3 regions of the Klebsiella sp. WP3-W18-ESBL-02 genome follow, and region 2 is predicted to be linked to each of the others. Evidence: predicted binding sites of a transcription regulator. Region 2 holds the regulator's gene; each other region holds the start of a gene.
What was found. The regulator LexA, encoded in region 2, represses DNA repair genes until DNA is damaged. The targets are predictions, from matches to a motif close to TNCTGTATGTACATACAGNA.
Positions count from the first base shown of each region.

Region 1 (4,187 bases), 110 kb from region 2:
AACCGGCGCTGCGTGAAGGGCTGCCGCTGCGTCGCAGTGATTGGGCTGCCTATCTGGCGTGGGGCGTGGAGGCCTTCCGTATCAACGCCGCAGTGGCGAAGGATGAAACCCAGATCCACACCCATATGTGTTACTGCGAGTTCAACGACATTATGGATTCCATTGCCGCGCTTGATGCTGATGTGATTACTATCGAAACCTCGCGTTCCGACATGGAGCTGCTGGAGTCGTTTGAGGCGTTCGATTATCCAAACGAGATCGGGCCGGGTGTCTACGATATTCACTCGCCGAACGTCCCGAGCGTGGAGTGGATTGAAGCGCTGTTGAAGAAAGCGGCGCAGCGTATTCCGGCGGAGCGCTTGTGGGTAAACCCGGACTGCGGCCTGAAGACGCGCGGCTGGCCGGAAACGCGAGCGGCGTTGGCAAATATGGTGAAGGCGGCGCAGAATTTGCGTCAGGGATAAAAAAACGGAGGCGGTTGCCTCCGTTTTCTTTTTACTGAAATGTTAGCCTTTCTTGCCGTTGTACTGTGCGAACCACGCCAGCATGCGCTGCCAGCCATCTTTCGCCGACTCCTCGTGATAGCTCGGGCGGTAGTCAGCGTTGAAGGCATGGCCCGCATCTGGATAAACCACGATTTCCGCTTTGGCGTTTGCTGCCCGCAGCGCCTGACGCATGGTTTCCACCGAATCGAGTGAAATACCGGTATCTTCACCGCCGTACAGACCTAGCACCGGCGCATTGAGATCGACGGCGATATCGACCGGATGTTTAGGGCTATTCAGCGTTTTGTCTCCCGTCAGACGACCGTACCAGGCGACGGCCGCTTTCAGCTGCGGGTTGTGCGCGGCGTACAGCCACGTAATGCGCCCGCCCCAGCAGAAGCCGGTGATCGCCAGGCGGTTGGCATCGCCGCCGTTGCGGGCCGCCCAGCTGGCGACGTGGTCGAGATCGGCCAGCACCTGCGCATCGGGAACTTTGGTCACCAGGCCGCTGAACAGCGAGGGGATGTCATCATAATCATTCGGATCGCCCTCGCGGAAATAGAGCTCCGGGGCGATGGCCAGATACCCTTCCAGCGCCAGCCGGCGGCAGATATCGCGGATGTGTTCATGGACGCCAAAAATCTCCTGCACTACGATGATTACCGGTAGCGGCGCATCGCTGTGCTTTGGCCGCGCGTGATAGGCTGGCAGCATATCGCCCTGTGACGGAATAGAGGTTTCACCCGCCGTAATGGCCTCTCCGGGCGTATGAACGGTTGTTGAGGCATGAGGTGAAGCAGCAGGGGCAAATCCAGGTTGTTTGTTGGTTGTCATGGCATTCTCCGTACCCTTTTAAATAAACGCATAGCCAAATAACAGTGCCTCAATGCGACGTATTTTTGTGCAGCAGGAATTAACAATAACTTGTTAATGTGATGTAAATCACTAATTAAGTGGAATTGAATGTAATAATTTTAGTTCTTAGTGATGGTAGTCACGAAAAAGAGTCATGGTCTTCTATAAAGTACATTTTTGCTTCTTCTGACAAAACTGAACCACAGAGGAGTTCTTTATGTCCAAGTCTGATGTTTTTCATCTCGGCCTCACTAAAAACGACCTACAAGGGGCGACGTTAGCTATCGTCCCCGGTGACCCGGAGCGTGTGGAAAAGATCGCCGCGCTGATGGAAAAGCCGGTCAAACTGGCATCGCATCGTGAATTTACCTCCTGGCGTGCTGAACTCGACGGCAAGCCGGTTATCGTGTGCTCAACCGGTATCGGTGGCCCATCAACCTCTATCGCCGTAGAAGAGCTGGCACAGCTCGGTATTCGTACCTTCCTGCGTGTCGGTACAACGGGCGCTATCCAGCCAAATATCAACGTCGGTGACGTTCTGGTCACCACCGCATCGGTCCGTCTGGACGGTGCAAGCCTGCACTTTGCGCCGATGGAATACCCGGCGGTTGCCGATTTCGCCTGTACTACCGCGCTGGTTGAAGCCGCAAAAGCCGTTGGCGTGACCACCCACGTGGGCGTAACGGCGTCTTCTGATACCTTCTATCCTGGCCAGGAGCGCTATGACACCTTCTCTGGCCGCGTAGTAAGAAACTTCAAAGGCTCCATGGAAGAGTGGCAGTCAATGGGCGTGATGAACTACGAAATGGAATCCGCTACGCTGCTGACCATGTGTTCAAGCCAGGGTCTGCGTGCCGGGATGGTGGCGGGCGTTATCGTCAACCGCACCCAGCAGGAAATTCCGAATGCAGAGACCATGAAGCAGACCGAAAGCCACGCGGTGAAAATCGTGGTGGAAGCGGCGCGCCGTCTGCTGTAATTCTGGTTTTCCCCCGACAAAAGGCCGACTCGTTCGGCCTTTTTCTTTTTGCGTGGACGCTCGCAGGAAACTGCTTTAAAACTGGACGTTTATACAGCACAATTCTATTTTTTGCAGATAACCGGTTTAGGCAGGGGGCATTGTGGATATTGCCGTGGTGATTTATGCGCTGGTAGCGCTTGCGGGCATGGTGATTGGCTGGCTGGCGGCGAGCTATCGCGTGGCGCAGCAGCGGGCAGAACGGCTGGCGGAAGAGCGTGATATTTACGGCGAACTGAGCGCGGCGAAACAGCAGATAGCCCAGAATGCCCACTGGCGCGAAGAGTGCGAGCTGCTGAATAACGAGCTACGCAACCTGCGGGAAATCAACTCGTCGCTAGAGGTCGACCTGCGCGAGGTGACCACGCTGCTGGAAACCACCCGCCAGCACGGCGATGAAAAATATCGCCTGATGCTTAACAGCGAGCAGCGACTGAGCGAGCAGTTTGAAAACCTTGCCAACCGTATCTTCGAGCAAAGCAACCGCCGCGTGGATGAACAGAACCGGCAGAGTCTGCACGGCCTGCTCACGCCGCTGCGCGAGCAGCTCGATGGTTTTCGCCGTCAGGTGCAGGAAAGCTTCGGCCAGGAGGCGCGCGAGCGTCATACCCTGGCGCATGAAATTCGCAATCTTCAGCAGTTGAACGCGCAGATGGCGCAGGAAGCGGTCAATCTGACGCGGGCGCTGAAAGGCGACAATAAAACCCAGGGCAACTGGGGTGAGGTGGTGCTGACCCGCGTGCTGGAGGCCTCTGGCCTGCGCGAAGGGCACGAATACGAAACCCAGGTGAGTATCGCGACCGATAGTCATTCACGCATGCAGCCGGACGTGATCGTCCGCCTGCCGCACCGTAAAGACGTGGTGGTGGATGCCAAAATGACTCTGGTGGCCTACGAGCGCTACTTTAACGCCGACGATGACTACACCCGCGAAGCGGCGCTGCAGGAGCATATCGCGGCGGTACGTAATCATATCCGCCTGCTGGGGCGTAAAGACTATCAGCAACTGCCGGGTCTGCGTTCGCTGGACTATGTGCTGATGTTTATCCCCGTTGAGCCGGCGTTTCTGTTGGCCCTGGATCGCCAGCCCGAACTTATCAGCGAGGCGCTGAAAAATAACATTATGCTGGTTAGCCCCACCACGCTGCTGGTGGCGCTGCGTACGATTGCCAACCTGTGGCGCTATGAACATCAGAGCCGCAATGCGCAACATATTGCTGAACGCGCCAGCCGCTTATATGACAAAATGCGGCTCTTCGTGGATGACATGTCGGCTATTGGCCAGAGTCTCGATAAAGCGCAGGATAACTACCGCCAGGCGATGAAAAAACTCACTACCGGGCGCGGCAATCTGCTCACGCAGGCGGAAGCCTTCCGCCATCTTGGCGTTGAGGTGAAGCGCGAGATTAATCCGGATTTGGTCGAGCAGGCTACGGCGCAGGACGATGATTTTCGTCTGCGCGACGACACGGACTCCAATGATGACAATTCGTTAGCCGCAGAACGCCGCTAACCCGGCCGCGCAGCGGATTTCGTAACGGGGTGGAATCGTAGGGCAATTGCGCCCAATCTGTTACACTCCATGAACATTTTCTTGATAAGCAGGCATAGAGATGGTTGAGGATTCACAAGAAACGACGCACTTTGGCTTTCAGACAATCGCCAAATCTCAGAAAGAAGACATGGTGGCGCATGTATTCCATTCTGTCGCCGCAAAATACGATGTCATGAATGACCTGATGTCATTCGGTATTCATCGTCTATGGAAGCGTTTTACCATTGATTGCAGCGGCGTGCGCCGTGGACAGACGGTCCTCGATCTGGCGGGC
Region 1 is NZ_AP021972.1:4,873,800-4,877,986, reverse strand. It holds gene metE (5-methyltetrahydropteroyltriglutamate--homocysteine S-methyltransferase) at 1-464, shown strand, start outside; gene H7R56_RS23365 (dienelactone hydrolase family protein) at 507-1,319, opposite strand; gene udp (uridine phosphorylase) at 1,558-2,319, shown strand; gene rmuC (DNA recombination protein RmuC) at 2,507-3,871, shown strand; gene ubiE (bifunctional demethylmenaquinone methyltransferase/2-methoxy-6-polyprenyl-1,4-benzoquinol methylase UbiE) at 3,972-4,187, shown strand, end outside.
Region 1: a site for LexA is predicted at 2,399-2,418, ahead of rmuC (DNA recombination protein RmuC). Genes of this name have one in related genera too.

Region 2 (4,187 bases):
TCACGACCATACCATTCAGTTGAAGAAAAAGGCCCGCTAACCGAGCGATTAGCGGGGGGAGTACATCCGTGTACTCCGGGCAGGAGAAGCGCGTTACCAGCGGATATTGTGGCGTTTATCCCAGCTGTCGACCTCTTTTTCTGCCTGATCTTTCGCGTATCCGTAGCGTTCCTGAATTTTACCGACCAGCTGGTCGCGTTTGCCTTCGATCACCGTCATATCATCGTCGGTGAGTTTGCCCCATTGCTCTTTCACTTTACCTTTAACCTGTTTCCAGTTACCGCCGATTTCGTCTTTATTCATCGTCGAATCCTCGATCGTCAGTGAGTGAATAGCGAAAGAGACACGTTCTTTTTCGCTAAGCGTGAGGTTAATTGTAGTCAGTCATTCTGGGTTCATTTCACTATTCGGAATCTTTAACCATTTCTCAGGAAAACCAGCTATTGTTTCGCCAATGGCGACGCCAGATATACGCCAGCGACAGCCCGCGCAGCGCGAGGAATACAGCCAGCGCCAGCCACAGCCCGTGGTTGCCGAGCAGCGGCAGCGCCAGCAGCGTTAGCGCAAAGCCTAAGGCGGCCACCGCCATACTGTTTCGCATTTCAGCGCCGCGCGTTGCGCCGATAAACATCCCGTCCAGCAAATAGCACCACACGCCGATCGCCGGCAGCACAACCTGCCAGAGCACATAGCGATCGGCAAGCTGCTGCAGTTCAGGTAGCGACGTTAACAGCGCGACAATCTGTTGCCCCAGCAGCGCGTACACCAGCGCAAAGGCCAGCGCGACCACGCCCGCCTGACGGCATGCGGCGTGCCAGACCTCCAGCAGCTTGCTGCCATCGCGCGCCCCGAAAGCCTGCCCGGAATGGGCCTCCACCGCGTAGGCAAAGCCGTCCAGCGCATAGGCTGTAAACGTCAGCATGGTCATCAGCACCGCGTTTACCGCCACCACGTCGCCGCCGAGGCGCGCACCGAAAACGGTCACCGCACCAAAGCACAGCTGTAACAGCAGGGAACGCAGCATAATGTCGCGGTTCAGCGCCAGCAGACGGCGAATGTTGCCGCGCCAGGCGTTTTTCAGCATCAGCCAACTGATGCCCCGCATCACCAGCACCTTGCGGACCATCACCAGCCCGACCAGCAGCGTGGCGTATTCGGCAAGCGCCGTCGCCAGCGCCGCCCCCTGTACGCTCATGTGCAGCCCCATCACCAGCCATAGGTCGAGCACGATATTCAGGACATTGCCCACCACCAGTAAAACAACCGGCGCACGAGCGTACTGTACGCCCAGCAGCCAGCCCAGCAGCACAAGGTTAGCCAGCGCCGCGGGGGCGCTGAGCCAGCGGATGGTCAGAAAACGCCGCGCCTGCTCCAGCACCTCGCCGCTGCCGCCAACGATGGAGAGCGCCAGATTGATCAGCGGCGTTTTCAGCAGAATAATCAGCAGCCCGGCCCCCAGCGCCAGCATGAGCGGCTGCACCAGCGCGCGAGCCAGCGCCTGCGGATCCTTCGCACCAAACGCCTGTGCCGTCAGACCGGTCGTGCTCATGCGCAAAAACAGCAGCAGCATAAACAGGAAGCTGGTCGCGGTCGCGCCAATCGCCACCCCGCCCAGATAAACAGGGCTATCGAGATGACCAATCACGGCGGTGTCCACCAGCCCGAGCAACGGGACGGTAATGTTGGAGAAAATCATGGGTAGCGCAAGGCGCCACAGGGCCTTATCGGCGGAGGTAAGTAGCGGCATGAGTGTCGACCAGAAAGGAAAAAGACGGCGATACGGGGCGTATCGCCGTCATGAGAAAGCGGGTGTTACAGCCATTCGCCGTTGCGAATAACGCCAACGGCCAGTCCTTCGATCGAGAAATTCTGCTGGCGCAGATCGACCACGATAGGTTTAAATTCGCTGTTTTCCGGCAGCAGTTCGACGACGTTACCCTGTTTTTTCAGGCGTTTCACCGTCACTTCTTCATCAATGCGCGCGACCACAACCTGGCCGTTACGCACGTCCTGCGTTTTATGCACGGCAAGGAGGTCGCCGTCCATAATACCGATGTCTTTCATCGACATGCCGCTGACGCGAAGCAGGAAGTCGGCGCTGGGTTTAAACAGCGAGGGATCGACCTGATAATGACCTTCGATATGCTGCTGCGCCAGCAACGGCTCACCCGCCGCGACGCGGCCCACCAGCGGCAGGCCCTCTTCTTCTTCCACCAGCAGGCGGATACCGCGAGAAGCGCCGGATACAATCTCAATGACACCTTTACGCGCCAGCGCTTTCAGGTGCTCTTCAGCCGCGTTCGGGGAACGGAACCCCAAGCGCTGAGCAATTTCCGCACGCGTCGGCGGCATGCCCGTCTGGCTGATATGATCCCGGATGAGATCAAACACCTCTTGCTGCCTGGTCGTTAACGCTTTCATTCCGCCCCCTGGGTGTATATACAGTTATGCTGTGAGTATATACAGCTAGTGTCTATTTTGAAACCATAAAACGCACGAAATCAGGCAGTTTTCACAGCTTTAGTGGAAATGCGCCCACAGCAGCATGCCCCAAGTGATCAGCGCGACAAAAATCGCCAGCAGCACCGCCGCCGACCCCATGTCTTTTGCCCGTCCGGACAGTTCGTGATACTCCGAGCCAATGCGATCGACTACGGCTTCCAGCGCACTATTGAGAATTTCCACTATCATCACCAACAGGACGGAACCGATAAGCAGCACGCGGGTAATCGCATCGACATCCAACCAGCAGGCGATGATAATCGCCAGCACCGACGCGACGCCCTCCTGGCGGAATGCGGCTTCGTTGATCCACGCCGCGCGAAATCCTTTCCAGGAATAGCCCGCTGCTTTGATGATTCGGGTGAGCCCGGTGGTATTATTGGCCATCTCAAGAACCTTTTTTGTTATTACGTCAATGACAATGCGAGTTATGCAGCGGTAGAACAGAAATTCTGCTGACTTTCTGATATTCTTGCCGCGCATTTGCATGATTAACCAGAGGCTTTACATCGTTTATGTCCGGCTGGCCACGAATTTACTACAAATTACTGAATTTACCATTAAGCGTACTGGTAAAAAGCAAGTCTATTCCGGCAGAACCTGCCCAGGAACTGGGGCTCGATACGTCGCGCCCGATTATGTACGTCCTGCCTTATAACTCTAAGGCCGACTTGCTGACGCTGCGCGCCCAGTGCCTGGCGCATGATTTACCCGATCCGCTTGAACCGTTGGAAATCGACGGCACTCTGCTGCCGCGCTACGTGTTTATTCACGGCGGCCCGCGCGTGTTCACTTACTACACGCCAAAGGAAGAGTCGATCAAGCTGTTCCACGACTATCTCGATCTGCACCGCAGCAATCCGGACCTGGATGTGCAAATGGTGCCGGTTTCCGTGATGTTCGGGCGCTCTCCGGGCCGCGAAAAAGGCGAGGAAAATCCGCCGCTGCGTATGCTCAACGGCTTCCAGAAATTCTTCGCCGTCTCCTGGCTTGGTCGCGATAGCTTCGTGCGCTTCTCGCCGTCTGTGTCGCTGCGCCGCATGGCCGACGAACACGGCACCGATAAAATCATCGCCCAGAAGCTAGCACGCGTTGCCCGCATGCACTTTGCCCGTCAGCGCCTGGCTGCGGTTGGCCCGCGCCTGCCGGCACGTCACGACCTGTTCAAAAAGCTGCTGGCTTCGAAAGCCATTGCGAAAGCGGTCGAAGATGAAGCGCGCAGCAAAAAAATCTCCCATGAAAAAGCACAGCAGAATGCGATTGCGCTAATGGAAGAGATTGCGGCTAACTTCTCCTACGAGATGATTCGCCTGACTGACCGTATCCTCAGCTTCACCTGGAACCGTCTGTACCAGGGCATTAACGTCCATAACGCCGAGCGCGTACGCCAGCTGGCGCACGACGGCCATGAAATTGTCTATGTGCCCTGCCACCGTAGCCACATGGACTACCTGCTGCTCTCTTACGTGCTCTATCATCAGGGCCTGGTGCCGCCGCATATTGCCGCCGGTATCAACCTGAACTTCTGGCCAGCCGGTCCGATTTTCCGTCGTCTGGGCGCGTTCTTTATTCGCCGTACCTTTAAGGGTAACAAGCTTTACTCCACCGTGTTCCGTGAATACCTTGGCGAGCTGTTCAGCCGCGGCTATTCCGTCGAGTACTTCGTGGAAGGCGGGCGCTCGCGT
Region 2 is NZ_AP021972.1:4,762,228-4,766,414, forward strand. It holds gene zur (zinc uptake transcriptional repressor Zur) at 1-40, shown strand, start outside; gene H7R56_RS22860 (CsbD family protein) at 94-303, opposite strand; gene dinF (MATE family efflux transporter DinF) at 428-1,747, opposite strand; gene lexA (transcriptional repressor LexA) at 1,813-2,421, opposite strand; gene H7R56_RS22875 (diacylglycerol kinase) at 2,521-2,889, opposite strand; gene plsB (glycerol-3-phosphate 1-O-acyltransferase PlsB) at 3,018-4,187, shown strand, end outside.

Region 3 (4,187 bases), on a different replicon from region 2:
TGTCTTTGCCCTGATGCATCTGCTGGGATTTGCGTTCTGTCCGCGAATCAGGGATCTCCATGACAAGAAGCTGTTTATCAAAGGGAAAGCAGACCAGTACCCGGCGCTTCAGTCACTGATATCAACGACCAGCCTGAACCTGAAAGAGATCGAAATTCACTGGCGTGAAGTGTTGCGTCTGGCAACCTCGATAAAGCAGGGAACAGTGACGGCATCCCTGATGCTGAAAAAGCTTGCCAGCTACTCAAAGCAAAATGGACTTGCCAAAGCACTGAGAGAAATTGGCCGTATTGAACGAACGCTGTTTATGATCGACTGGTTCCGCGATCCGGCACTTCGTCGGCGGGTCCAGGCGGGACTGAATAAAGGAGAAGCCCGTAACGCGCTGGCGCGCGCGGTATTCCTGCACCGTCTGGGTGAAATCAGGGATCGTAAACCGGAAAATCAGAGCTATCGCGCCAGTGGACTGACGCTGCTGACGGCAGCTATCTCGCTGTGGAATACCGTCTATATGGAAAGAGCGGTCGATGCCCTGAAGCGTAAAGGGGTGAAGATCAACGATCAATTGCTGTCGCATTTGTCCCCGCTAGGCTGGGAGCATATCAATCTGACAGGCGATTATATCTGGAAAAGCAACCGGATACCGGCTTCCGGTAAGTTTCGTCGGTTGAGACCCGCTAAAGTCGAAAGGTCAAAAAATAGCCTTAACGTACAATAATTTTCGATATCCAAACTGACCCCAAGTAAGGACGGTCGCGCCTGTGGTGGTTTTATCTCCGTGGAGCGCCTGGCCCCGGCCATAATTGTTAGTTCGATACCCCATGAGTCACGCCTCCGGGTATTGCCAGAAAGTCGGGGGCTTCAGCCATACCTTTGCGCGATAACAGCACTAATCTGTCCTGCGGGGTCGAGACAATTTCATCCCCGTTATCCAGTACGCTGCCCACCAGCGCGAGCCCTTTCTCGAAGTGTGTAGCTTTCTGGCCAGCGCTTGAAACAATCCGTGCAGATGAACCATCGGTATAAGTGACTGCATCACCCTCCACTGCGATTTTGACCATTTGACCGTTGCCTAGATCCATAACCCTGGCGCTATCAACAGCGGTTACGACACCACCTCGCGCAGTCAGGCTTCCCTCGACCGCAACACGCCAGATTGCTGTTACCGGGTGTTGGCGATCCCTTTCAGCGTTCTGCTCAATAATTTGTCGAGCATCCACATCCATTGCGGCCAGATCAGCGTCAGAGAAAGGGGATTTGTCAAAGTCGGCCAGCATTTGTTGAGTTGCTTCATTTGTAAACTGCTTCATCGTTATTACTCCTTATAAAATGTACGGATAAATTCCGAATTGTATACGAAGTAAGCACGAGTAAATTCTGAAAATGAACTGAGGAATCATATGGTTGCAATTTGTTATGTGCAGTTACCCACTTCTGGACAAGTGATAAGAAAAACCTGAAGAGTGATAGCGGAAAATAACTTTCGGAAAAGGAGGTGCGAAAATTCCTGGCTCCTGTCTATAATACTGTATGGATATACAGCACCACGAAGAGCAGAGCATTATGAAACTTATCCCAGTGACACAACAATCACCAGGCCAATTCCCGTTGTTCGTTGAGCCTGTCAGCGCAGGTTTCCCTTCAGTCGCTTCCGATTATGTTGATGAATTTATTGATCTAAATACTCACCTCATCAAACATCCATCTGCAACCTACTTCTTACGAGTAACAGGTTCATCGATGGTAGAGGCACGTATTCACGAAGGCGATCTGGTCATCGTGGATAGCTCACTTGAGGCGAAAGAGGGGGATATTGTGATTGCGACCGTTGATGGTGATTTCACCATTAAGCGGTTGCAGCTAAGCCCGGCTCCCGCGCTACTGCCAATGAATAGCCGGATGTCACCGATCTATCTGAAAGAAGGCGAAGAACTGGCCATTTTTGGCGTGGTGACCTTCATCGTGTACAAGGCCTTGTGATGTTCTGCCTGGTGGATTGCAACTCATTTTACGCCTCCTGCGAGAGAGTCTTTCGGCCCGATCTGGTGAACAAGCCAATTGTATGCCTTTCGAACAATGATGGCATGGTCGTGGCACGTTCAGCGGAAGCTAAAAAATTAGGTATCCAGAATGGTGACGTGTACTTCCAGAAGAAAGCATTCTTTGAAGCTAACGGTGTACATGTTTTCAGTTCTAACTATGCCTTGTACGCGGAGATCTCCCGTAGGGTGTGTGAGACATTATTTAAATTCTCCAGTAATACTGAGGTCTACAGTATTGATGAAGTTTTCCTTTCGTTTGAAGGAATGCAGAAAAATTATAATTTTGATGACTATGGAAGAGAAATAAAGAAAACCGTATTAAAGAGCACCCATATACCCGTGGGGGTGGGCATATCGACAACTAAAACTTTGGCAAAACTAGCAAATAAAGCTGCAAAAACATGGACTAAAACAGGCGGAGTGGTTGATCTCAGCAGTCCAGAAAGACAACGTAAATTATTGCCATATATTGACGTAAGCGATGTCTGGGGGGTGGGCCGGAGATATGCCACCAGACTGAACAGCATGGGCATCAGGACTGCTCTCGATCTGGCCAATGCGCCAACATCGCTTATCCGTAACACATTTGGAGTCGTACTGGAGCGAACGCAGCGCGAATTGAATGGCGAGTCCTGCATAGCCCTGGAAGAGGTGAGGAAGGTTAAGCAGCAGATCATCAGCTCGCGTTCATTCGGCCAGAAAATAGAGCACTACGAAGCAATGCACCAGGCGGTGTGTGAGTATGCCGAACGTGCAGGCGAGAAGCTGCGCGAAGAGAAGCAATACTGTCGCTGCATAACGGTTTTTATTGGCACAAGTTACTATTCGAAAACGGCCCCTTACAGTGGCCAGCAGACAGTCAAGCTGGAAAACCCCACCGCCGATACCCGGGAAATCATTGCGGCTGCGGTCGCAGGGCTCCGGCATATCTGGCAGGAGGGATACCGATACCATAAAGCCGGAGTGATGCTATCTGACTTTTATGATAGCGCCACCAGCCAGCTCGATTTGTTTGGTGAGAACCGACTCTTTGCCAATGGTGAAGCGTTGATGGGCGTGATGGATAGAATTAACCGGTCAGGTCGGGGGAAATTATGGTTTGCGGGCCAGGGCATCGACAAAGACTGGACGATGCGGCGGGAGTTATTGTCACCATCCTATCTCACTAACATTAATGAAATCCCTCGCGTCAGGATTGGCTAATCAGCAGTGAAAACTTCATTCGTCATCGATAAAATTCGTCTGTAAACAAAACGAACTTGATATACTCGGTTTCGCTTGTTATGAGTATGTATGTACATACAGTCCTCCGTGCAGCGGAGGGAGTTTAGAGCCCTTTTTCGGGGATAGAAATGAATATCTCAACAACTTTCCAGACGCTGGAGAGCGAGATCACACAACTTCGTGGAGTGCTGGGTTCCCGGCTTCCGCTCAAGGCGAGTGTCTGCGTCCTGCCAGCCGTTGCTGATGGCGAAGAAGATATGGCCATCGAACACATCATGCCTGAGCTGAAACAGGGACACGATGCTGTCCATGCTGCCTGCGCGGCATACGCTGACCTGCATATCAGGGATGGCTATTCGCAGAAGTCCGCTCGGCGCACTACCGGCGTATTATGGTACGACAATACAGATGCGGAATTCTCTCAGCTGGTTACCCGTTTGGTGACATCCATCAACCAGCATAAAGAGAGCATTCAACGCCACATCATCGAAAACTACGGTGGTGATCGCCGACCGGAATACATGCGCTTCAACGCGCTGCATAGCGCCTGCCCTGGTGTCATGACCCTGCATCTCTATCGGCAGCTGCGTATGTTTGATAATGCTAACGTCAATCTGGTCAGTTTCGGCTGGAGGCAAAAGACGCTTTTTAGCAGGGTTAACAAAATCGAGTTGCTCCAGAAGATGGGCAAGGACATCGAGGAAGATGAAGATAAATCAGTCAGACTCAACTCGTTGATTAAGGCTATTGCGCGTGTACCGGAAGAAAAGCTTCGCTTACGCCGTCCGGTTAAAGTGCATCCAGCTGCAAACATCGCGATGGCTGATCCTGAACACCCCGACCAGATACTGCGTCTTTCTGCCGCTTCATCTATGCCGTTCATTATCATTCAGGATGAGCACGTGAAAATTCGGCCATTGC
Region 3 is NZ_AP021973.1:37,715-41,901, forward strand. It holds gene H7R56_RS24980 (Tn3 family transposase) at 1-718, shown strand, start outside; gene H7R56_RS24985 (hypothetical protein) at 807-1,310, opposite strand; gene umuD (translesion error-prone DNA polymerase V autoproteolytic subunit) at 1,564-1,980, shown strand; gene umuC (translesion error-prone DNA polymerase V subunit UmuC) at 1,980-3,245, shown strand; gene H7R56_RS25000 (DNA replication terminus site-binding protein) at 3,395-4,187, shown strand, end outside.
Region 3: a site for LexA is predicted at 1,525-1,544, ahead of umuD (translesion error-prone DNA polymerase V autoproteolytic subunit). Genes of this name have one in related genera too.